3 regions of the Streptomyces sp. NPDC001828 genome follow, and region 1 is predicted to be linked to each of the others. Evidence: riboswitches for the same ligand, from Rfam matches in the RefSeq annotation. Region 1 holds a riboswitch; each other region holds the start of a gene.
The links. A riboswitch is a leader RNA that binds a small molecule or an ion and turns the genes downstream of it on or off. The one in region 1 is predicted to bind cyclic di-AMP.
Positions count from the first base shown of each region.

Region 2: another riboswitch for cyclic di-AMP. It lies ahead of ACFYZA_RS03900 (transglycosylase SLT domain-containing protein); the one in region 1 lies ahead of ACFYZA_RS32285 (M23 family metallopeptidase).
Region 3: another riboswitch for cyclic di-AMP. It lies ahead of ACFYZA_RS00565 (C40 family peptidase); the one in region 1 lies ahead of ACFYZA_RS32285 (M23 family metallopeptidase).

Region 1 covers NZ_JBIATV010000014.1:161,521-169,094, forward strand. The annotation lists gene ACFYZA_RS32270 (GNAT family N-acetyltransferase) at 1-2,458, opposite strand, end outside; gene ACFYZA_RS32275 (HPr family phosphocarrier protein) at 2,611-2,892, shown strand; gene ACFYZA_RS32280 (GntR family transcriptional regulator) at 3,102-3,779, opposite strand; gene ACFYZA_RS32285 (M23 family metallopeptidase) at 3,961-4,725, opposite strand; cyclic di-AMP (ydaO/yuaA leader) riboswitch at 4,739-4,898, opposite strand; gene ACFYZA_RS32290 (M16 family metallopeptidase) at 5,123-6,487, opposite strand; gene ACFYZA_RS32295 (M16 family metallopeptidase) at 6,505-7,574, opposite strand, start outside.
Region 2 covers NZ_JBIATV010000001.1:833,001-840,574, forward strand. The annotation lists gene ACFYZA_RS03885 (phosphatase PAP2 family protein) at 1-270, shown strand, start outside; gene ACFYZA_RS03890 (hypothetical protein) at 355-1,038, shown strand; gene ACFYZA_RS03895 (RraA family protein) at 1,090-1,713, opposite strand; cyclic di-AMP (ydaO/yuaA leader) riboswitch at 2,408-2,589, shown strand; gene ACFYZA_RS03900 (transglycosylase SLT domain-containing protein) at 2,595-3,356, shown strand; gene ACFYZA_RS03905 (STAS domain-containing protein) at 3,671-4,108, shown strand; gene ACFYZA_RS03910 (DUF4157 domain-containing protein) at 4,226-6,421, shown strand; gene ACFYZA_RS03915 (nucleoside deaminase) at 6,464-6,913, shown strand; gene ACFYZA_RS03920 (HAD family hydrolase) at 6,920-7,574, opposite strand, start outside.
Region 3 covers NZ_JBIATV010000001.1:110,743-118,316, reverse strand. The annotation lists gene ACFYZA_RS00580 (lysophospholipid acyltransferase family protein) at 1-692, opposite strand, end outside; gene ACFYZA_RS00575 (ATP-dependent Clp protease proteolytic subunit) at 954-1,583, shown strand; gene ACFYZA_RS00570 (hypothetical protein) at 1,590-1,898, shown strand; cyclic di-AMP (ydaO/yuaA leader) riboswitch at 2,224-2,419, shown strand; gene ACFYZA_RS00565 (C40 family peptidase) at 2,424-2,897, shown strand; gene ACFYZA_RS00560 (ATP-binding protein) at 2,964-3,401, opposite strand; gene ACFYZA_RS00555 (helix-turn-helix domain-containing protein) at 3,636-4,499, shown strand; gene ACFYZA_RS00550 (DUF397 domain-containing protein) at 4,520-4,744, shown strand; gene ACFYZA_RS00545 (8-amino-7-oxononanoate synthase) at 4,752-5,894, opposite strand; gene bioB (biotin synthase BioB) at 6,040-7,269, shown strand; gene ACFYZA_RS00535 (adenosylmethionine--8-amino-7-oxononanoate transaminase) at 7,262-7,574, shown strand, end outside.

The DNA of each region.
Region 1 (7,574 bases):
CGGGGCGGTGGCGCAGGTGCGGGGCGGTGGGCTTGAGCGCGACGGGGAAGCCGAGGCGGCGGGCGGCCTCGACGGCGCGGTCGGGGTCGGGCGCGGGCAGCGTGGGACGGACCGCGATGCCGTACCGGCCGAGCAGCTCCCCGGCGTCCTCGGCGGACAGGGTGGTGCCGCGGGCGTCGGGGGCGGGGCCGAGGATGCGGTCGATCAGGGCGGCGGCGCCCGGCTCGTCGATGTCGTCGTACTCCCCCGCCCTGCCGGGCTCGGCCGCGTCCCGCCGCCAGCGGGCGTAGCGGACGGCCTCGGCCAGCGCGCGCACCGCTCGCTCGGCGGCGGGGTAGGCGGGAATGCGGGCTGCCTCACGGGGCGGGGTGGGGTCGGTGTTCTCGCTGTTCGGCTGCCCGCCGGTGGGTGGGCGGGTTGCCTCACGGGTCGGGAGTGCGTCGCCTTTCGGCTGACCGCCGGTGGGCGTGCCGGGGGCTCTGCCCCCGGACCCCCGCTCCTCAAACGCCGGAGGGGCTGGATTTGACGGCGTTGGAGGGGCTGGATCGGGTGAAGTCGGGCGGGCTGGATTTGGCGCGGCGGGCGTGGCCGGCCGGACCGTGCGGGCCGCTGCCGCGAGGGCCTCGGCCAGGCCGCCGATTTCCACGTGCACCACCGCCACCGGCTTCGCGGGGGCCGTGGCGGCGGCCTCGCGCAGGGCGTCGGCGAGGACCTGGCCGTCGCCGGACTCCAGCGCTCCGCTCTCGCCGACCCAGGGGATGGCGGTGACCACGACCGCGTCGCAGGCGTCGTCGGCCAGGGCCGCGGCGAGGGCCGCCCGGAAGTCCGCCGGGGTCGCGCCGGTCGTCAGGTCGAGCGGCCTGAGCGGGCGCAGCCCCTCGGTCAGACAGGCGTCGTACGTCAGCAGGCCCAGCGATTCGGAGTTGCCGAGGATCGCCACCCGCGGACCCGCGGGCAGCGGCTGGCCCGCGAGCAGCAGGCCCGCGTCCACGAGCTCGGTGACGGTGCCGACCAGGATGACCCCCGCCTGGCGCAGCAGCGCCGAGACGGTGGCGTCCGGCACCCGCGTCACCGGGACGGCGTGGCCCGGCGGGGTGGTGCCGCTGTGCCGGGCGCCCTTGACCACCACCACGGGCTTCGCGGCGGCCGTGCGCCGGGCGAGGCGGGTGAACTTGCGCGGGTTGCCGATGGATTCGAGGTACAGCAGCACCACATCGGTGTCGGGGTCCTCGTGCCAGTACTGGAGGAAGTCGTTGCCCGACAGGTCCGCACGGTTGCCGGAGGAGATGAACGTGGACAGGCCCGCGCCCCGCCGGTAGAGGCCCGAAAGGAGGGCGATGCCGATCGCGCCGGACTGGGTGAACAGGCCGATGCGCCCGGCGGGCGGCGCCTCGGGGGCGAGCGAGGCGTTCAGCCGCACCCCGGGCGCGGTGTTGATGATCCCGAACGCGTTCGGGCCGATCAGCCGCATCCCGTAGCTGCGGGCCTGGCGGACCAGGGCGCGCTGGCGCTCGCGGCCGCTCTCGCCGCTCTCCGCATATTCGGCCGAGAGCACGACCAGGCCCTGGACGCCGTGCTCGCCGCAGTCGGCGACGGCCTCCGGCACCCGTTCGGCGGGCACCGCAAGAATCGCCAGGTCCACCGGCTCGCCGATCGCGCCGACCGAGGCGTACGCCGGGACGCCCTCGATCTCGTGCGGCCCGGGACCCAGCGCGTTGTTCACCGCGTACGTACGCCCGGTGAACCCGGCGTCCAGGACGTTGCGCAGGACCGCGCGGCCGACGCCGCCGGGGGCGCGGCCGGTGCCGATGACCGCGACCGAGCCGGGCGTGAGCAGGCGCCGCACGGAACGCGCCTCGGCGCGGTACTCGCGGGCGCGCTGCACGGCGAGGGACTCGGCGGTGGGCTCCAGATCGAGGGTGAGGTGGACCGAGCCGTCCTCGAAGGACCGCTTCTGCTGGTAGCCGGCGTCCGTGAAGACCTTGATCATCTTGTTGTTGGCGGGCAGCACCTCGGCGGCGAACCGCCTGATCCCGCGCTCGCGGGCGACCGCCGCGATGTGTTCGAGGAGCGTGGAGGCGACGCCCCGGCCCTGGTGGGCGTCCTGGACCAGGAAGGCGACCTCGGCCTCGTCGGCGGGGGCGGAGGCCGGGCGGCCCTGGGCGTTGATCCGGTCGTAGCGGACGGTCGCGATGAACTCGCCGCCGACGGTGGCCGCGAGCCCGACCCGGTCGACGTAGTCGTGATGGGTGAAGCGGTGGACGTCCTTGGCGGACAGGCGGGGGTAGGGCGCGAAGAAGCGGTAGTACTTCGACTCGTCCGACACCAGCTCGTAGAAGGAGACCAGGCGCTCGGCGTCCTCGGTGGTGATGGGCCTGATGCGCGCGGTGCCGCCGTCGCGGAGCACCACGTCGGCCTCCCAGTGAGCGGGGTACGCGGGGTCGGACGCCGTCGTCATACCGAAAGCGTACGGGTCGCGGGGCCGTACGCGCCGGGGCAAGGTGGGGAGGGCCGATCGGCGGCGCACAGGGGCCTAAGGTCGGTACGAGCACCGCGCACCACATGAGAGACTGGTCTAGACAACCGTCAGAGATTTCGAAGGGCAACACCATGGCTGAGCGCCGCGTCAACGTCGGCTGGGCCGAGGGCCTGCACGCCCGCCCCGCGTCCATCTTCGTCCGTGCCGCCACGGCCGCCGGAGTCCCCATGACGATCGCCAAGGCCGACGGCAACCCGGTCAACGCCGCGTCCATGCTCGCGGTGCTCGGCCTGGGTGCGCAGGGCGGCGAGGAGATCGTGCTGGCCTCCGACGCCGAGGGCGCGGACGCCGCGCTCGACCGGCTGGCCAAGCTGGTCGCCGAGGGTCTCGAGGAGCTCCCCGAGACCGTCTGATCCGGTCGACGTCACACCGAAGGACCGCGGAACCCGCATACGGGCTCGGCGGTCCTTTTGTTTTGCCGTGGAATGGGGTGCGGGCTCAGGCAGGGGGAATGAGGTGCGGGCTCACGCAGGGGAATGCGGGCCCGTCAATCAATAGGGAACGCCGAGCCGTCAATTCCGGGCAGCACGACGCCGGCCCCTTCTTGTATACGGCGCCGCCGTTAAGCGCGGGCACTCGCGATGTTGACGGGATGTTGCGAAGACCTCACGGGTACGGCCGTGCGCAGCCGATGGGCGGAAAAGGACCCCTCGGCGTGGAGGGCCGTGAGCGAGCGGGCACGTTCGGCGTCGCCGCGGGTCACCGCGTCGGTGATGGCGCCGAGTTCGGCCCAGGCCTCGGTGGGGCGGGACGGCGTCTCGACCGCGTACATCCAGGCCACCTTGTGCCGCAACTGCGTGAGCATCGCGATGAGTCCGGGGCTCGCGGAGGCCTGGGCGAGCGTCTCGTGGTACCAGCCGCCGAGCGAGCGCAGATCCTCGCCCTGACCCCGCCGGGCCCGGTCCTGACCCAGTCTCACCAGGCCGCGCAGCACCTTGAGATGGGCCTCGGTGCGCCGGCGCGCGGCCCGGGCGGCGGCCAACGGCTCCAGCAGGAGGCGCAGTTCGAGGAGGTCGGCGGCCTCCACCTCGGTGGGCTCGGCCACACACGCGCCCGCGTGCCTGCGGGTGGTCACGAACCCCTCCGACTCCAGGGTGCGCAGCGCCTCGCGGACCGGGACGCGGGAGACCCCGTAACGCCGGGCGAGTACTTCCTCGGTGAGCCGGCCGCCGCGCTCGAAGACACCCGTGACGATGTCGTCGCGTATGGCCGTGCATACCGAATGCGCCGGAATGCGCATGGCGAACCTCCGCTTCATTCCCCGCGGAACGCGGTCGACCAAGGCTTTTTCGTGACTCTATTGCAGGCCCTGTTAATTCCACGTGACGGGCCGGAACCAAGGCATATCTTTTGGCCAATGACGAAGGCCCCCGGCTCGGTGCCGGGGGCCTTCGGTGTGCGCGGGGAGCGCCGGTGCCGTCTCAGACGCCGACGCCGTGCGAACGCAGATAGGCGATCGGGTCGATGTCCGAGCCGTACTCCGGGCCGGTGCGGGCCTCGAAGTGCAGGTGCGGACCCGTGGTGTTGCCGGTGTTGCCCGACAGGGCGATCTGCTGGCCCGGCTCCACGGACTGGCCGACGGAGACCTGGATGACCGAGAGGTGGCCGTACTGGGTGTACGTGCCGTCGTGCATCCGGATCACGATGTTGTTGCCGTAGGCGCCACCGTCACCGGCCTCGACGACGGTGCCCAGACCCACCGCGTGGACCGGAGTGCCGATCCCCGCATGGAAGTCGATGCCGGTGTGGCTGCCGGAGGACCACAGGGATCCGCCGGTCTTGTAGCCGGTGGACACATAACTGCCGGATATGGGGGCCACGAACGTGTTGAGGCGCTTGCGCTCCGCCTCGCGCGCGGCGCGCTCCTTGGCCTCGCGCGCCTCCTGGGCGCGCTGCTCGGCCTTGCGCTTGGCGGCGGCCTCGGCCTCCGCCTTCGCCCGGGCCTTCGCGGCGGCCTGCTTCTGCGCGTCGGCCTGGGCGCCCAGCTGGTCGGCGAGGGAGTCGCCGATGACGATGGCCTGGCTGAGGCCGGTGTCGGTGGTGGTGCTCGGGGCGGCGACGGCCGGGGAGGCGAGGGTGCCTACGACTCCGGCGGTGGCCAGGGTGGCGATGCCCGCGATGTTCGCGCTGCGGCGCGTCATTCGGCTGGGCGCGCGATGCTTCCCGGTGGCACGGGTGAACGCCATGTAGCGGCGGTGTCCTTTCCTTCCATCTCGCCTACCGGGTTAGCTGACGGGTTCGGAGCAGGAAGGTCTCCTACGGGCTCCTCCGCGGGCGGAGGCGTCCGATTCACCCCAGGGACTGAGTGGGTCCCCGGCTCCCCTGGCTCGCGCCATCGGGGACTCGGCGATCACTGTCCGGTGCCGCGGCTGCGACGGGTGGTGACGGACAGCGGGACCGACGCTAAACCGCTGATCTTTCAATCACCAAACACACACAGGATTTTGTAGCGCACGCCACATCACAGACGGGCAACCTCCCCAATAAACCGGACATACGGGAGGACCCCGGCGGCTCATGCGCCTCCGGGGTCCTCCGTGTCCTCGTCCGTGCCGGGCCCGCTCGGCCGGCCCGGAGCCTCAATCAGCCCGTGACGACGGTGACTTCACCGATGCCGAGCGCCTTGACCGGCTCCGCGATCCGCGCGGCGTCGCCGACCAGGACCGTGACGAGGCGGTCGGCCGGGAAGGCGTTGACGACGGCCGCCGTCGCCTCCACGGTGCCGGTGTCCGCGAGCTGGGCGTACAGCTGGGCCTGGTAGTCGTCGGGAAGGAACTGCTCGACCTGGTCGGCGAGCGTCCCGGCGACGGCCGCCGCGGTCTCGTACTTGAGCGGGGCGACGCCCACCAGGTTCTGCACGGCCGTCTCGCGCTCGGCGTCGTCAAGACCCTCCGCGGCGAGCTTGCGCAGCACCTTCCACAGGTCCTCCAGGGCGGGACCGGTGTTCGGGGTGTCGACCGAGCCGCTGATGGCGAGCATCGCGGCGCCGCCGTCCGGACCCGAGCGCAGCACCTGGCCGAAGGACCGCACCCCGTAGGTGTAGCCCTTCTCCTCGCGCAGCACGCGGTCCAGACGCGAGGTCAGGGTGCCGCCCAGGCAGTACGTGCCGAGCACCTGGGCCGCCCAGACCCGGTCGTGCCGGTCGGGGCCGATGCGGCCGATGAGCAGCTGGGTCTGCACGGCGCCGGGCCGGTCCACGATGACGACCCGGCCGCGGTCGTCGGCGGTGATCGGCGGGACCGGGCGCGGCTCGGCGGTGTCGCCGGTCCAGTCGCCCAGGGTGTCCGCGAGGATCGCGTCGAGGTCGGTGGCCGCGAGGTCGCCGACGACGACGGTGACGGTCGTCGAGGGGCGCACGTACGCCTCGTAGAAGGCGCGCACCGCGGCCGCGTCGATGGCCTCGACGGTCTCCTCGGTGCCCTGGCGGGGCCGGGAGATGCGCGCGGAGGCCGGGAAGAGCTCCTTGGAGAGCTGCTTGGCGGCGCGGCGGGCCGGGTTGGCCTGCTCGTGCGGGATCTCGTCGAGCCGGTTGCGCACCAGGCGCTCGATCTCGGAGTCGGCGAACGCCGGGGCCCGCAGCGCCTCGGCGAGCAGCGAGAGCGCCTTGGGCAGCCGGGAGACCGGCACTTCCAGGGAGACCCGGACGCCGGGGTGGTCGGCGTGCGCGTCGAGGGTGGCGCCGCAGCGCTCCAGCTCGGCGGCGAACTCCTCGGCCGAGTGCTTGTCGGTGCCCTCGGTCAGGGCGCGCGCCATGATCGTGGCGACGCCGTCGAGGCCCGCGGGCTCGGCTTCGAGCGGGGCCGCGAGGAACACCTCGACGGCGACGACCTGCTGGCCGGGCCGGTGGCAGCGCAGCACGGTCATGCCGTTGGCGAGCGTGCCGCGCTCGGGGGCCGGGAAGGCCCACGGCGTGGCGGGGCCGGCGGCCGGCTGGGGGTGGAACTCCATGGTCACGACAGCGTCCGTCACTGGCCCGCCTCTTCCTCTTCGTTGCCTGCCTCGGGTGCCGCGGTGGGCTCGTACACCAGGACCGCCCGGTTGTCGGGGCGCAGCTTCGCGGCGGCGACCGCCCGGACCTCGTCGGCGGTGATGTCCAGGACGCGGTCGACCGCCGTCAGGGCGAGCTGCGGGTCGCCGAACAGGACGGCGTAGCGGCACAGTTCGTCGGCGCGGCCGGCCACGGTGCCGAGGCGGTCGAGCCATTCGCGCTCCAACTGGGCCTGGGCGCGCTCCATCTCCTCGGCGGTCGGGCCCTCGGCGGCGAACCGCGCGAGCTCCTCGTCGACTGCGCTCTCGATGTCCTCGACCTCGACCCCGCCGGACGTCTTGACGTCGAGCCAGCCGAGCGAGGGTGCGCCGGCCAGGCGCAGCAGGCCGAAGCCGGCGGCCACCGCGCTGCGGTCGCGGCGCACCAGGCGGTTGTGCAGCCGGGAGGACTCGCCGCCGCCGAGGACGGTCAGCGCCAGGTCGGCCGCGTCCGCCTCGCGGGTGCCGTCGTGGGGCAGCCGGTAGGCGGCCATCAGGGCGCGCGCCGGGACGTCCTCCTCGACGACCTCGCGCAGCTGTCCGCCGATGGTGCCGGGCAGCGAGCCGTCGCGCGGCGGCTGCTTGCCGTCGTGGGCGGGGATGGATCCGAAGTACTTCTCCACCCAGGCCAGCGTCTGCTCGGGGTCGATGTCGCCGACCACGGAGAGCACCGCGTTGTTGGGCGCGTAGTACGTGCGGAAGAAGTTCCGGGCGTCTTCCAGGGTGGCCGCGTCCAGGTCCGCCATCGAGCCGATCGGCGTGTGGTGGTAGGGGTGGCCCTCCGGGTAGGCGAGGGCGGTCAGCTTCTCGAAGGCGGTGCCGTAGGGGACGTTGTCGTAGCGCTGGCGGCGCTCGTTCTTGACGACGTCGCGCTGGTTCTCCATCGACTGCTCGTCCAGCGCGGCGAGCAGCGAGCCCATGCGGTCGGCCTCCAGCCAGAGCGCGAGCTCGACCTGGTGGGCGGGCATGGTCTCGAAGTAGTTGGTGCGCTCGAAGCTGGTGGTGCCGT
Region 2 (7,574 bases), on a different contig from region 1:
GCCTTCCCCAGCAACCACAGCACGGTGGCCGCTGCCACGGCCGTCGCCCTGTTCCTGGTCGACCGGCGCCTCGGCGCGATCGCCGCCCTCGCCGCACTCCTGATGGGCGCGTCCCGGGTGTACGTCGGCGCGCACTACCCGCACGACGTGCTGGTCGCCTTCGGGGTCGGCGCGGCCGTGGCCCTCGCGGTGACGTGGTCCGCGCGGCGGTACGCGGCCCCGCTCGTCGCCCGACTGCGCGGTGGCGCCCTGAAGCCCCTGCTCGCCTGACGCCCGCCCGCCCCGGCGGCGTTTCTCGTCCGTGCGGGCGTGGACCGGTGTCCAGGGCGGGCCCGAACACCTAGGGTCGGCGGCATGCTGCGAATCGTCGATGAACTCGCCGGCCCCGGACCCCTGCGCATCTGCGCCCAGGCCCCCGCCGACGGTGATCCCGGGACCGCACTGCGGGTGCTGCTGATCGCGGACGTGCTGGCGCGCGTCGTCGAGCAGGGCGGCAGGGCGGCCCTCATCGGATGGACCGGCCCCGAGCAGCCGGTGGCCGCCGCCGGTATCCGGCCGCCCGACGCCGAGGGGGACCCGGAGCGGATCGCCGAGCAGCTCGGCGGCCCGCCCGGCGTCCAGCTCAGCAGCGCGACGTACGAGGGCGCGGGCATCGCCGGCCTCCAGATCGGCGCGGCCGCTCTGCCCCCGCTCGAAGGCCTCGACCTGCTGGCCGTACGCCTGCTGCTGCTCAGCCACCCCTACGAGGAGCCGGTCACGGTCACCGCCGACCAGGTCGACGAGGCGGGGCGCGCCCTCGCCCGCTGGCGGCGGGCCATCGCCGGCTGGGCCGCGCAGCCCTCGAAACCGATCCCCGCCGACCTCAAGAGCACGGCCCGCACCGCCCTGGACAACCGGCTCGACACCGCGGCCGTGCTGCGCCTCCTGCACGATCTGGCGACGGCCGACGAGGTGGCGCCGGGTGCCAAGTTCGAGACCATGTCCCACCTGGACCGCGTCCTCGGCCTCGAACTCGTCCGCGAGGTCGGCACGGTGTGAACCGGGCACGCTCCGTCGCCAACCAGCCATGCGCGAAAGGGAGTTGGGCGCTCAGCCCTCGAAGCCGCCGTCGCCGAGGGCCTTGTCGATCCGGCCGCGGTGCGCCTCTTCCCAGGCGTCCAGGGATTCGGCGGCCTCCTTGGCCAGCTTGCGCCGGGCATCGAGGAGCACCTGCTCCGCCTGCGCGCGGGGCGTGACCACGATGCCCTCCTCGTCGGCCACCACCACATCGCCCGCGTGCACGAGCACTCCGCCGCAGCGGACCGGCTCGTTGAGCGGGGCGACGGCCTTCTTGGTGCCGGGAATGGGGATGACGCCCCGGGCGAAGACGGGGAAGCCCGCCTCGCGGACCTCGGCGAGGTCGCGGATCACCCCGTCGACCACGAACGCCGCGACGCCCCGGCGTTGGGCCACGGCGCACACGTTGCCTCCGGCGAGGGCGTAGTCCAGGTCGCCCGACTCCACCACGATGACCGAACCGGGTTCGGCCCGGTAAATGGCCGCGTGCAGCATGAGGTTGTCACCGGCGGGACAGCGCACGGTGAATGCGGGCCCGGCGACACGCGGCATCGGAGACCACAGAGGGCGAATGCCGATATCCATCACCTGCGGGCGCCCGACGATGTCGGCGAGCGTGGTCGGGGGAATGTCCTTGAATTCGCTGAAGTCGTTCATGTTCTTCCTGGTGATTGGTAGTTGACGGCGACTATTACTGGGTGGGCCGCAGCCATTGTGCGGCGAAGACGGGTTTGACGGGACGTGACGGGGCCTGCGCCGAGAGCCAGTTGGGCGGAATGGGCCAGATGGTGTCAGGGGCGCGAGGCCGTGCCAGGCGTCGCGCCTTCGCCATGTGGACGCGAGCGGACTCGCAGGATCCGTGATCGATCGAATTGATCACCGCAAATGAATTGATCACCGCCCCGCCTCCCCGTTCCCCGCCCCGCCCCCTGTCACCCCCGGTTCCCTGGAGGGTGGCCAGTGATCATGATCCCGGACAAGGCGTAGGGGATGGGTGTGGTGTCGCACACAGGGGGTAGGCGGGGACCTCGTGCCCGAAGTGTCCGAAATGAAATGTAATCGGCGCGGGATGGACCGCCGTGGCAATGTCCTAATTGGGGCTAATGGGTAAGACTCGCCTCTTTTATCGGAGGTCCCGGCGGTTGCGTCGCGGGCGAGTGAATTGGGTCACGTGCGGCCCGCCGGGCGTGTGGCGCCCGCCCGGGGCATTTCGCTTCACCCGAAAGCGAGTTGGGCGCTCCCGCCGAAGTGGCTGGCGCCGGTGAATTCGAGTTGATCTATATTCCTGATCACCCCTCACGAATTCCGGCCTTGTTTCCGTCGGGGCTATTCGTCTACGTTCACCGTCAATCCGGAAGGAACGCCGAATCCTGCCGCCGTCCGGAGCCTCCCATACACGTACGGCAGGAGCGGGGGACCCAGGTAAGCCGCCGATCCGGATTCCGGAACGGCTGGGGTGAAGTCGCGTGCACCGCGACCGGACATCTCCCGTCCGAACCCGACAGCTCACCTCGCAGGCGACGGAGAGGAATAGACACATGTCCGCAAAGGGCAAGCACCGCCGGCCGAAGTCCCGCTCGTTCTCCCGGGGCCTCGCCGTCGCGGGCACCGGCAGCGCCGTCCTGGCCCTCCCGGTGATCGGCGCGACCACGGCCTCCGCCGCCCCGGCGTCGGTCCACTCCGTCGTGGCCAAGCCGGTCACCGCGGTGAAGGCCGCCCCCACGAGCTACTCCGTGGCCGACGGGGACTCGCTGGCGAAGATCGCCGACGCGCTCAACGTGAGCGGCGGCTGGAAGCAGCTCTACCAGGACAACCAGAGCGTCATCGGCAGCAACCCCGCGCTGATCCGCCCCGGCATGAAGCTCACCCTCGGCGCCCCCGCGGCGAGCACCGCCCGGGACGCCTCCGCCCGGGCCGACCGCTCGGCCCGGACCACCGACCTCACCGCGACCGCCACCGTGGCCAGCACCACCACGTACGCGAACAACCTGGACGGCTGGATCCGGCAGTCGCTGGACATCATGGCCCAGCACGGCATCCCGGGCAGCTACGACGGCATCTACCGCAACGTGATGCGGGAGTCCTCGGGCAACCCGATGGCGATCAACAACTGGGACTCCAACGCCGTGGCCGGAACGCCCTCCAAGGGACTCCTCCAGGTCATCCAGCCCACGTTCTCCGCCTTCCACGTGCCGGGCACCTCCACGGACCTCTACGACCCGATCGCCAACATCACCGCGGCCTGCAACTACGCCGCCAAGACCTACGGGTCGATCGACAACGTCTTCGGGGCCTACTGACGGATCCCGTGGCCGGGCCTCTCGCGGTGAAGGGAGTGCCCGGCCGCACCGCTCGCGGCCCCGAGCGCGCGCCCGGCCATCCCAACTGGCCGGGCGCCGCGCCGTTTTGAGCCCTCGGCAGCCGTTGCGCAGGGTCAGAACAGGGGCAGACGCAAATTTCGTTCACCCCCCGGGGTGAACAATTCGAAGGCTGGACGTTTCTGCATACGCGTCTGTTCCTAGGGTGCTAGTGCGTCACCCCGGGGACCACGGTGACTGCCCGACTACCGAGTACTCCCGCACCGCGGGGGTCAGTTCTGGACCGGGAGCTGCCCATGGGATCCACCGCTCGGCCATCCGTCTCGGCGCCCGTGCCCCTTCCGCCGGGGCTGCTGCCGGACCGGTGCCGCAACGCCCGCACCTATCTGATGCACGGCTTCACCGTCGTCGAGGTGCACGGCACCGTGGACCTGGCCAGCGCGCCCGGCGTCCAGCTCCACCTGGACGCGGCCACCCAGCCGGCCGGCGCCCGGGTGATCGTCGACCTGCGGCCCGTGGACTTCTTCGACTGCGCCGTCTTCACCCAGCTCTGCCGGGCGCACCGCAGGATCCGCGAGCGCGACGGCCACCTCGGCGTGGTCTGCGTACGGCCGTGGCATCTGCGCATCCTCGCGGCGGCCCGCCTCGACACGCTCCTGCGGCCTGCCGGATCCGTGGAGGAGGCTGCCCTCGCCGCCCTGGCCCGGTCCGGCTCGGACATCAACCGGCTCTGAATCGCGGCTGGTTGACAGGAGTGCACCCGTACTTGCCCTTTCGTACCTTCACCCCTGCTCCCGTGGCTGATATGCACGTACAGCCCGGCTTCACGATTCACCACCGAAGGGGTTCACGTGCACGCGCAGGACAGGCAGCAGGGCCCAGCTGTCACGCCCGGCGGACCCGTTTCACGGGCCGGTGACCGGCGTGGAGGTGCGGGCGACGGACAGGCCGCGCCCGGCGGAGGGCTCGGTGCGGCCCAGTTGCTCGCGCTCCAGCGGTCCGCGGGGAACGCCGCGGTGGCCGGGCTCCTGACCCAGGGCGACGCGGCCGTGCAGCGCTCCGCGGTGCACGACGTGCTGCGGGGATCCGGGCAGCCGCTGGACTCGGAGGTGCGCGCCGACATGGAGACCAGGCTCGGCGCCGACTTCGGCGACGTACGCCTGCACAACGACGCCGCGGCTCAGCGGTCCGCCGCCGAGATCGGCGCCCGCGCCTACACCTCGGGCAGCCACATCGTGGTCGGGCAGGGCGGCGCCGACCGGCACACCCTCGCCCATGAACTCACGCACGTCATCCAGCAGCGCCGGGGACCCGTCGCCGGCACCGACACCGGTGACGGGCTGCGCGTGTCCGACCCCTCGGACTCCTTCGAGCGGGCCGCCGAGGCCAACGCCACCCGTGCCCTCTCCGGGCCCGCGCCCGAGGCCGGCGGTGAGTCCGCCTCCGTGCAGCGCGACTGCGGAACCGGGGCCCACGGGCACGCACACGCGGCGGGTGCCCCCGTCGTGCAGCGGGCGGTCGGCTTCGAGTTCGAGGCGCAGTGGAACGTGCGCAGGGTCGCCGACCCCGTCGCCGCCAAGGCCGTGCAGGAGCAACGGGCCGTCGAGCGCGAGCGGTTGCTCGACGCCAAGCTCCTGGAGCGGGTCCTCAACCCGTACAGCCCCTACGCGCAGGAGCTGAGCGCGGCGGAGCGGAGCACGTCGCAGGACGAACTGAGGGCCCGCTGGTTCGACGGCGAGTTCCTCACCGAGGCGGGCGAACTCCGGCTCAAGAAGACACAGTTGGGGCCCGACGGCGCGCAGCGCGCGGCGGCCGAGATGAGCCTGATGATCTCCAGCGAGATCTCCGAAGTGCCCCTGGTCGGTGAGAACCTCGGCAAGGGCCGCGGGCCCGACGGCGTGGTGGTGAAGGGCGACAAGTTCGATCTCACCGCGGACGCCAGCCCCTCGGGCGGCTCGAACCTGGAGTGGGTGACCGACCCGCTGAACAACGTCGCCGAGGTCGGCGGCGTCCTCGACCGCATCTCGCGGATGGCCGGCTACCTCAACGGCCGCCAGCGGGACCCGTACATCCCCTCCGAGGACGTCACGGCTGGAGGCGGCACGCCCGAGCGGCAGCTGCGCATCTACCCGTTCGGCGGCGCGCTCAAGTTCGCCCCGCAGACCACCGCCGGAGTGCGGCTCGACCGCCTGCCGGACCTGATCGGCTATCTGGCCGACAAGCAGGAGCCCGAGGAGAAGTCCGTCGCCGGGGCCGTGCGCGGGGTCTACGGAAAGCTCACCCACACCAAGGAGCGGCGCGCGCAGGCGCAGCGCGACCTCTTCGGCGGCGGGCTCGGCACGCTGCCCGCGGCCAAGACCGGTGCGGAGCGGGCGGTGGGCGAGTTCGGGGAGTCGGCTCCCGAGGGCATCTCGCTGTCGAAGACCGACATCGGCGGCCTCACCGGCCTGGTCATGCACCTGTCCTCCTACGTGCTCGCGGGGGAGGAGCTGCAGGCGGGTGCCAATGCCAAGTCCATCGCGGGCGGCCTCATGGCCCGCACCGACTTCGCCCGCCACTTCGGACTCCTGACGGAGGGGGTGCGGGAGTACTTCACCGCTCACCCGGACCAGTTCGTCGATCTGGTCCTGTCCGCCGCCAACCGGTCGGGCAGCGGGAGCGCCCGGCTGTTCGGGGCGCCGGTGGAGCGGGGCCTGGCGAACGACCGTACCCAGACCGAGATCGCCCTGACCCGCGCCCAGTGGCTGCGGGCGATCCCCCAGGGCCACGATCTGCTGAAGAACGCGCAGCACCTGACGGCCGAGCAGCGGACCATGGTCGACGACGAGCCGGGCGCCGAGGCGGTGCACAAGTCGCTGGGAGCGCTGGGCGACCAGGACAACCGCACCACCACCAAGAGCGGCGAGCTGAATCTGATGGTCGCCGAGCTGCGCCGCATGCGGGACGGCGTCCCGGCGGAGGGCCTCAAGCCGCTCGCGCTCGCCGCCTTCAAACTCATCGAGCAGCTCAACGAGGGCAAGAAGCTGAAATACGCGAAGCGGGCCTGAGGCTTCCCGCGAGGCCGGCGGGCCGGGCGTATCGTCGCGCCCATGGACGACCAACTGGCCAGGCAGTGGCTCGCGACCGCCGTCGAGGAGGCCCGGGCGGGCCTCGCGGAGGGCGGCATCCCGATCGGCGCCGCCCTGTACGGAGCGGACGGCGCCGTCCTCGGGCGCGGGCACAATCTGCGCGTGCAGGAGGACGACCCCTCCCTGCACGCGGAGACCGCGGCGTTCCGCCACGCCGGACGCCAGCGCTCCTACCGGGGCACGACGATGGTGACGACGCTGTCCCCGTGCTGGTACTGCAGTGGTCTGGTCCGGCAGTTCGGCATCTCCCGGGTGGTGGTGGGGGAGGACGAGACGTTCCGGGGCGGACAGGAGTGGCTGGCCGGGCTCGGGGTGGAGATCGTGGTGCTCGACGATCCTCGGTGCGTGGCCCTGATGAAGGACTTCATCGCGGCGAACCCGGTGCTGTGGAACGAGGACATCGGTCAGTGAGATATCTCAACTCACCTGATGGCCCAGCTCGTTGAGGCAGCAGGCCAGCTCGCTGAGGTGCGGGACGGTCGCGATGTCCGGGGGCAGCGCGGCCGGTCGGGGGCCCGGCGTGACGAGTACCGCCGACATGCCGAACGCGTGGGGGCCGAGCGCGTCGGTCTCCGCGTTGTCCCCCACGAACAGGATGTGCTCGGCCGGGCACCCCGCCGCCCGGGTCACGGCGGCGTAGAAGCGCCGGTCCGGCTTGCGGATGCCCAGGGTGCCGGAGAGCACCAGGGCGTCGAAGCAGCCCTCGATTCCGGCGTCCCGCAGGGTGCGCCGCCGCACCGGCTCGGGCCGGTCGGTGTTGGCCGCCAGCACACAGACCAGGCCGCTCGCGCGCAGCTCGCGCAGCGCGGCGGCCGCTCGCGGGTCGACCCGGGCGTCGGGCAGCGCGGTGAACACCGCATCGCTCGCCGTCCGCAGATCGGGAACGGTGGCCCCGCAGTCCTGGACGGTCCGGGCCAGCCGGGCGAGGAAGGGGGTGCGTACCCCTCGGGCCCCTCGGGCCCGGTCGGTCTCCCGGAGGCGACGGGTGACGGCGTCGAAGCGCGCCGGGAAGTCCTTCGGGATCGCCGTACCCGGCAGGCCCCGAAGGACATCCGCGATGAACCGGCCATCC
Region 3 (7,574 bases), on a different contig from region 1:
CAGGCGGCCGCGGCGCCCGCTTCCCACGCCGTCCTGGCCTCGACCGCGTATACGTCCACGTACTCCTGCTCGGACAGCCTCTGCACCGCGTACATGATCTCGTCCGTCACGGCCCGCAGCACCAGGCGCTCGTCCTCCATCCCGGCGTAGCGCGAGAAGTCCAGGGGCTCCCCGAACCGGAGGGTGACCGGTACGCGCCGGGGCAGCCTGCGCCCCTTCGGCTGCGCCTCGAACGTACCGATGATCGCGACCGGCACCACCGGGGCGCCGGAGCGCAGCGCCATGGCCGCGACCCCGACCTTGCCCTTGTAGAGGCGCCCGTCGTGCGAGCGCGTCCCCTCCGGGAAGACCCCCAACACCCCTTCCCCGTCCAGGACTTGGAGCGCGGTGTCGATCGCCGCCCGGGCCGCGTCCTTGCCGGAGCGGTCGACCGGGATCTGGCCGAGCGCGCGGAAGAACGCGGCCGTCGCCCGGCCCGTGAGGCCCGGCGCGGTGAAGTACTCCTGCTTCGCCAGGAAGGTGAGCCGGCGCCGCAGCGTCACGCCGAGCAGGAACTGATCGGTGAACGACTGGTGATTCCCCGCGAGGATCACCGCACCTGCCTCGGGTACCCGCCCGGCCCCCTCGACGCTCGGGCGGAACAGCCACCGCAGCAGCGGCAGCAGCACGAGACGGAATGCGAAATAGAACACTTCAGTGAGCCCTCTCCCCAGGTGACCCCCGCGCCGACGCACGCTAGCCATCCGGGGGATGCGCGGGGAGAGCGCCTAATGAGCCAGCCCGGGTCGTCAGCCGGGCCCCGTAACGGCGCGAATCTCCCGCTCGCTCACAGCGAAACACCCTCCGACCTGCCCCTTCTCGCAAGAAGCGACGACGCCTCTATCTGTGCGTTCTGTACGTCCTGTACGTTTCTCAAGAGGCCTTCCGGTCCCCCGGTCGAGGAGAGGTACGTCATGAACCACCGCCCTGCCGCCCGCCATGTACTCCCGCAGTTCGAGGAGCGCACCGCCCTCGGCACCCGCACGCTCGATCCGTACTCCAAGCTCTTCGAGGAGCGGATCGTCTTTCTCGGCACCCCGGTCGACGACGCGTCGGCCAACGATGTGATGGCCCAGTTCATGCACCTGGAGCACGCGGACCCGGACCGGGACATCTCGCTGTACATCAACTCCCCCGGTGGCTCGCTCACCGCGATGACCGCGATCCACGACACGATGCGGTTCGTGGGCTGTGATGTGCAGACGTTCTGTCTGGGCCAGGTGAGCTCGGTTGCGGCGGTGCTGCTCGCGGCCGGGACCCCCGGCAAGCGGGCCGTGCAGCCCGCCTCCCGGGTGCTCCTCCAGCAGCCCTCCATCGAGGAGCCGATGCGCGGCCAGCCCTCCGACCTGGAGATCCACGCGGCCGAAATCCTGCGCGGCCGGGCCCTGTTGACGGAGCTGCTCGCCCAGTACACCGGCAAGGACCCCGAGCGGGTGGCCGCCGACATCGAGCGGGACGTGGTCTTCGACGCCGCGGGCGCCGTGGCGTACGGGCTGGCCGACCATGTGCTCGAAAGCCGCAAGACGTCGCTGCGCGGCAGGTGAAGTGCCGTGCTGCCACCGGAACTTCCGCCGCTGCCGGCGCTCACGCGCGCCGAGTCCGAGTTCATCGACTCCTATCTCGCGGTGGTCGACCTGCTCGGCCGGATCAACCCGGCGCACGGCCATGACACCTACGCGGCCCTGCGGGCGGCCCAGGCCCTGGTCGGCCGGGCGGCCTCGCTCAAGGACGCGCTCACGCTGATGCACGCGCGCGGCGAGTCGCGGGTGCACGCTCAGACGCTGACGCGGGCGCTGCGCGTGCTGGACGGTGAGCGACGCGCGGGCCGCCTCACGGTGCCCCCGCAGTCGACGATGTGAGGAGGCCGAGTGGCGCCGGGGGTACCCGACGCGCTCAAGTAACGGGCGAAACGAACCAAACGGGCTACCCCCGTTCGGCTCACCGGAGGCCCTTTTCACTGACCCTTATGAGTCGCTTATGGCCTGTGGCTCCTGTGCTGAAACGATCCTTCCGTCGCAGGTAAGAGGCTCGTCAACCCCGTTCGGAGGAGCGTCCATCCGCCCCTGTCCACCCGAATGGGGCACTCGTGAGGAGCCTCACAGAAACCCGTTTTGGGCGGTAAATCCGACAGTCGGTGCGTGAAGATCCCTGAGACGACAAGCCCCCGCCACCGCGGCGGGGCGGTCCGGGCGGACGCCGAGTCCTGCCGCCGTTCCGGACGTCTGGTCGACAGGAGTGGACCGGCAGGAGTGGAGGACCCGATTTCTTCGGGGCGGCCGGACCACGGCCGTCCCTCGGGGTGAAGCCGTTCGCGCGGCCGGGCATCTTCGCCAGTCCGAACCCGACAGGTCATCCTTCGCAGGCGGTTTGACGAAGGGTTGCGCATGACTGCGCAGACACACGTCCCGTCCCTGACGGTCCGGCTCGGCACCGTCTGTGCGCTCGCTCTCGCCGTCACGGGCGGGACGACGCTGGCCCCGGGCAGCACGTCCGAGGCCAACGCCGCGGCCGTGGCCGCCCGGGCGCTCCATGTGGCCGCCTCGAAGAAGGGATCGCCCTATCAGTTCGGCGCCTCGGGGCCCTCTCGCTTCGACTGCTCGGGGCTCACGCTGTACTCGTTCAAGCAGGCGGGCCGCAAGCTGCCCCGCTCGGCGCAGCAGCAGTACAACAGCTCCCGGCACGTCACCGCGTCCTCCCGCAAGGCCGGGGACCTGGTGTTCTTCCACTCCGGAGGCAGCGTCTACCACGTGGGGATCTACGCCGGGAACGGCCGGATCTGGCACTCCCCCAAGACCGGTGCCGTGGTCCGTCTGGAACGGATCTGGAGCAACACCGTCTGGTACGGGCGGGTGGGCTGACACCCCGTCGGCCCGTCCCCGGCACGCGTCCGACGCCCCGGGGAGGCTCAGGCGCGCCCCGTGGGCCTACTGGCCGCTCTGGACCGACGCGGTCCACGGCAGGGCGATCCAGACCGTCTTGCCGCCGTCCGCCGTGGGCGCGACCGAGAGCCGGCCGCCGGACTCGGCCGCGAGCCAGCGGATGATCACCATGCCCCGGCCGTTGTCCTGCTGGACGGCCGCGGGCAATCGTTTCGGCCAGCGCGGGTGGCTGTCGGTGACGCCGATCCGCAACTCCGCCTCGCGCTCCAGATGGATGTCGACGGTGAAGGTGGGCGACTGGCCGAAGGTGTGCTGAACCGCGTTGGTGGCGAGTTCCGACACGATGAGCCGGACCGTGTCGGCGGCCTCGGCATCGGAGGGCAGGCCCCAGTCCGTGAGGATCCCGGCGACGTACCGCCGTGCCGCGGAGACCGAGGCGGGAGCGCTCGGCAGAGTGACGGTTGCTTCGAGGTGGTCTGCCATGGCGACGCTTTCCCTTTCCCACCCGGGCCGATTGTTGACTCGTGGCGGATGAGCGCTCGCGAAGACGACTACGGCCTCGGATTGTGCTTCGCGCCAGAGTGCCACTCATCGTGCCGGTCTCGGGTGCGATCCACCAAGATATGCATATATCTGTCGCTCAAAGCGGTGAACTGTCCGACGGCAGAGCGTATTTGGGCTCACACTTACCCATCGCCGGAGGCGAAGGAGGCGGCCATGGGGCATGGACCGGCGGTGCGCAGGCGCAAGCTCGGCGAGGAACTGCGCAAGCTGCGGGACGGCACGGGGCTCACGAGCGGGGCGGCGGCGTCCCTGGTCGGCTGGCACCAGTCGAAGGTGAGCCGGATCGAGACCGGACGCAGCGGTGCGAAGCCCGCGGACGTGGCCCGGCTGCTCGACGCGTACGGGGTCGGCGACCCCCAACTCCGGGCGCTCCTTGAGGCATTGGCCGACTCGGCGGGCAGCGGCGGGGTCGACTGGGCGCACGCGTACCGGGGTCTGCTGCCGCCGCAGTACCGCGACTTCATCAGCCTGGAGTCGCAGGCGCGTTCGGCGCGCACCCTGGAGACCTCGGTGGTGCCCGGCCTGTTGCAGACACCGGCGTACGCGCGGGCGGTGACGCGGGCCGCGCTCGGCGGACTTCCGCCGGACAAGGTGGACACGCTCGTGGAGGTGCGGATCGCGCGCCAGGAGGTGCTGCGCGGGGATCCGCCGCTGATGCTCAGCGCGGTCCTGGACGAGGCGGTGCTGCGCCGGCGGGTGGGCGGCCGGGAGGCCATGCGGGAGCAGTTGTGGCACCTGCTGGAGGTGGCCTCGCTGCCGCACGTGCGGTTACAGGTCATCCCCTTCCAGCACGGCGGCTATGTCGGCCTCACCGGGCCTTTCATTATGTTTTCCTTTCCGGCCATTTCCGATCTGGATGTGGTTGTTATCGACCACTTGACGAGTAGCCTCTATCTCGAGCGGAGAGAAGACCTTGAGGCGTACAGTGCCGCGTTCAAGACCGTCCAGGCACTCGCGCTTTCCTCCGAGGAATCGTCGGATCTCATCGCCAGAACGGCCCGGGAAGGACCGGGCTAGTTCCCGGCGAGTGGGGAGGCATGATGTCCGCACGCCCTGCGCAAGTTCCTTCCAGTACGTCCCTCACCGGTGCCACCTGGCGGCGCAGCAGCCGCAGCGTGGGCATGAACAACTGTGTCGAGACGGCCCGGCTCAATGGCGAGCTGCTTGCCGTACGCGACTCCCAACGGATCGACGGGCCCGCGCTGCTCTTCGGCGCACCCGCCTGGCAACGCTTCATCTCCACTGTCACGCAGTCGAGTTGACGGTTCGTCACGCCGTGGGCGCGGTCCTGAGGACCGTGCCCACCGCCATGTCGATCTGGCTTTCCGTCAGATCCGCCCGGGCGGTCAGCCTGATCCGCGAGATGCCGTCCGGCACCGACGGCGGACGGAAGCAGCCCACCACGAGCCCGGCCGCCCGGCAGTCGGCGGCCCAGGCCACCGCGGCCTCGGGTGAGGGAGCCCGCACGGAGACCACCGCGGCGTCGGGGCGTACCGCCAGGTGTCCGGCGGCGGTGATCCTGGCGTGCAGCTCGGCCGCGACGGCACGGGCCCGGCCCGCCAACTCCGGCTCCCGGCGCAGCAGTCGAAGGGCCGCCAGCGCCCCGCCGGCGGCCGCCGGGGCGAGGCCCGTGTCGAAGATGAAGGTGCGGGCCGCGTTCACCAGGTGACGGATGACCCGGGCCGGGCCGAGGACCGCGCCGCCCTGGCTGCCGAGGGACTTGGACAGGGTGACGGTGGCGACCGTGTCGCCGGCGCCCGCGAGCCCGGCGGCATGCGGCGCGCCGCGTCCGCCCTCGCCGAGGACACCGAGCCCGTGTGCGTCGTCCACGACCAGCGCGGCCCCGAACTCCCGGCAGAAGGCGGCCAGTTGGAGCAGCGGCGCGGCGTCCCCGTCCACCGAGAACACCGAGTCCGATACGACGAGCCCGGGCCCGCCGTGGGCGTCCAGGGCCTTGCGGACGGCCTCGGGTTCGGCGTGCGGGACGACCTCGGTGCGGGCCCGGGCGAGACGGCAGCCGTCCACGATGGAGGCGTGGTTGCCCGCGTCGGAGACGATCAGCGAGCCGTGCGGACCGAGCGCGGTGAGGGCCGCCAGGTTCGCCGCGTACCCGGAGGAGAAGACGAGGGCGGCCTCGAAGCCGCAGAAATCGGCCAGTTCGCGCTCCAGTTCCGCGTGCAGCGCGGTGGTGCCCGTGACCAGGCGCGAGCCGGTGGCGCCCGCGCCCCAGCGCTGGGCGGCGCCGGCCGCGCCCGCGATGACCTCGGGGTGCCGGGTGAGGCCCAGGTAGTCGTTGCTCGCCAGGTCCAGGAGGTCCTGGCCGGCGGCGCGCGGCCGCAGCGTGCGGACCAGACCGGCGCGCTCGCGGCGCTCCGATTCTGCGTCGATCCAGTCGAACGGCGCTCGCGGCATGGTGGAGTCCCTTTTTGTAGGCTGCCGACAGACCCTAGCCGGTGCCATGCCCGGTCATGGTGTGGCGATACACACACCTCAAACGGGCTGTGTTGTGGGATCCCTACCTTGGCCAGGGGCGGTGCCGTGCGCGAAGATCGGCGCCATGGACCTGCTGAACACGCTGGTGGACAAGGGGTTGCGGCGCGAACTGCCGACCCGCGAAGAGGCACTCGCCGTACTGGCGACCTCCGACGACGAACTGCTCGATGTGGTGGCCGCGGCCGGCAAGGTGCGCCGCCAGTGGTTCGGCCGCCGGGTGAAGCTGAACTATCTGGTCAACCTGAAGTCGGGCCTGTGCCCCGAGGACTGTTCGTACTGCTCCCAGCGGCTCGGCTCCAAGGCCGACATCCTCAAGTACACCTGGCTCAAGCCCGACGAGGCCTCGAAGGCGGCGGCCGCGGGCGTGGCGGGCGGCGCGAAGCGGGTCTGCCTGGTGGCCAGCGGCCGCGGCCCCACGGACCGCGACATCGCCCGGGTCTCCGAGACCATCGAGGCGATCAAGGAGCAGAACGAGGGCGTCGAGGTCTGCGCGTGCCTCGGGCTGCTCTCCGACGGCCAGGCCGAGCGGCTGCGGGCGGCCGGCGCGGACGCGTACAACCACAACCTGAACACGTCCGAGGCGACGTACGGGGACATCACGACCACGCACACCTACCAGGACCGCGTGGACACCGTGACCAAGGCGCACGACGCGGGTCTTTCGGCCTGCTCGGGGCTGATCGCGGGCATGGGCGAGTCCGACGAGGACCTGGTGGACGTCGTCTTCTCGCTGCGCGAGCTGGACCCGGACTCGGTGCCGGTGAACTTCCTGATCCCGTTCGAGGGCACTCCGCTCGCCAAGGAGTGGAACCTCACCCCGCAGCGCTGCCTGCGCATCCTCGCCATGACCCGGTTCGTGTGCCCGGACGTCGAGGTGCGGCTCGCCGGCGGCCGCGAGGTGCATCTGCGCTCGATGCAGCCGCTCGCCCTGAACCTGGTCAACTCGATCTTCCTGGGCGACTACCTCACCAGTGAGGGCCAGGCCGGACAGGCCGACCTCGACATGATCGCGGACGCCGGGTTCGAGGTGGAGGGCGCCGGCACCACGACCCTGCCGCGCCACCGCGCCGACGCGCTCGCCGCCTCGGGCTGCGGCACGGGCCCGGCGGGCTGCGGCTCGCACGAGGACAGCGGCTGCGGCTCCCACGAGGGCGGCGGCTGCGGGCCCTGCGGCGGCCACGGCGCGCCCGAGGTGCCCGAGGTGCCCGAGCAGGTGCCCGCCGACCAGGCGCGCACGGACCTGGTCGCGGTGCGCCGCCGGGGTGCCGGAACGGACCTCGCGCCCAATGCCTGAGCACTCCCCCGCGGACCTGCTCGAACTGGACCGCCGGCACGTCTGGCACCCGTACGGCCCGATGCCCAACCGGCAGGAGCAGCTCCTGGTCGAGTCGGCGTCGGGCGTGCGGCTCCGGCTCGCCGAACCGGCACACGGGCAGCGCGAGTTGATCGACGGGATGGCGTCCTGGTGGTCGGCCGTGCACGGCTACAACCACCCGGTGCTCAACGAGGCGGTGCGTGCCCAGCTGGACCGGATGAGCCACGTCATGTTCGGCGGGCTCACGCACGAGCCCGCCGTCCGGCTCGCCGCCCGGCTCGTCG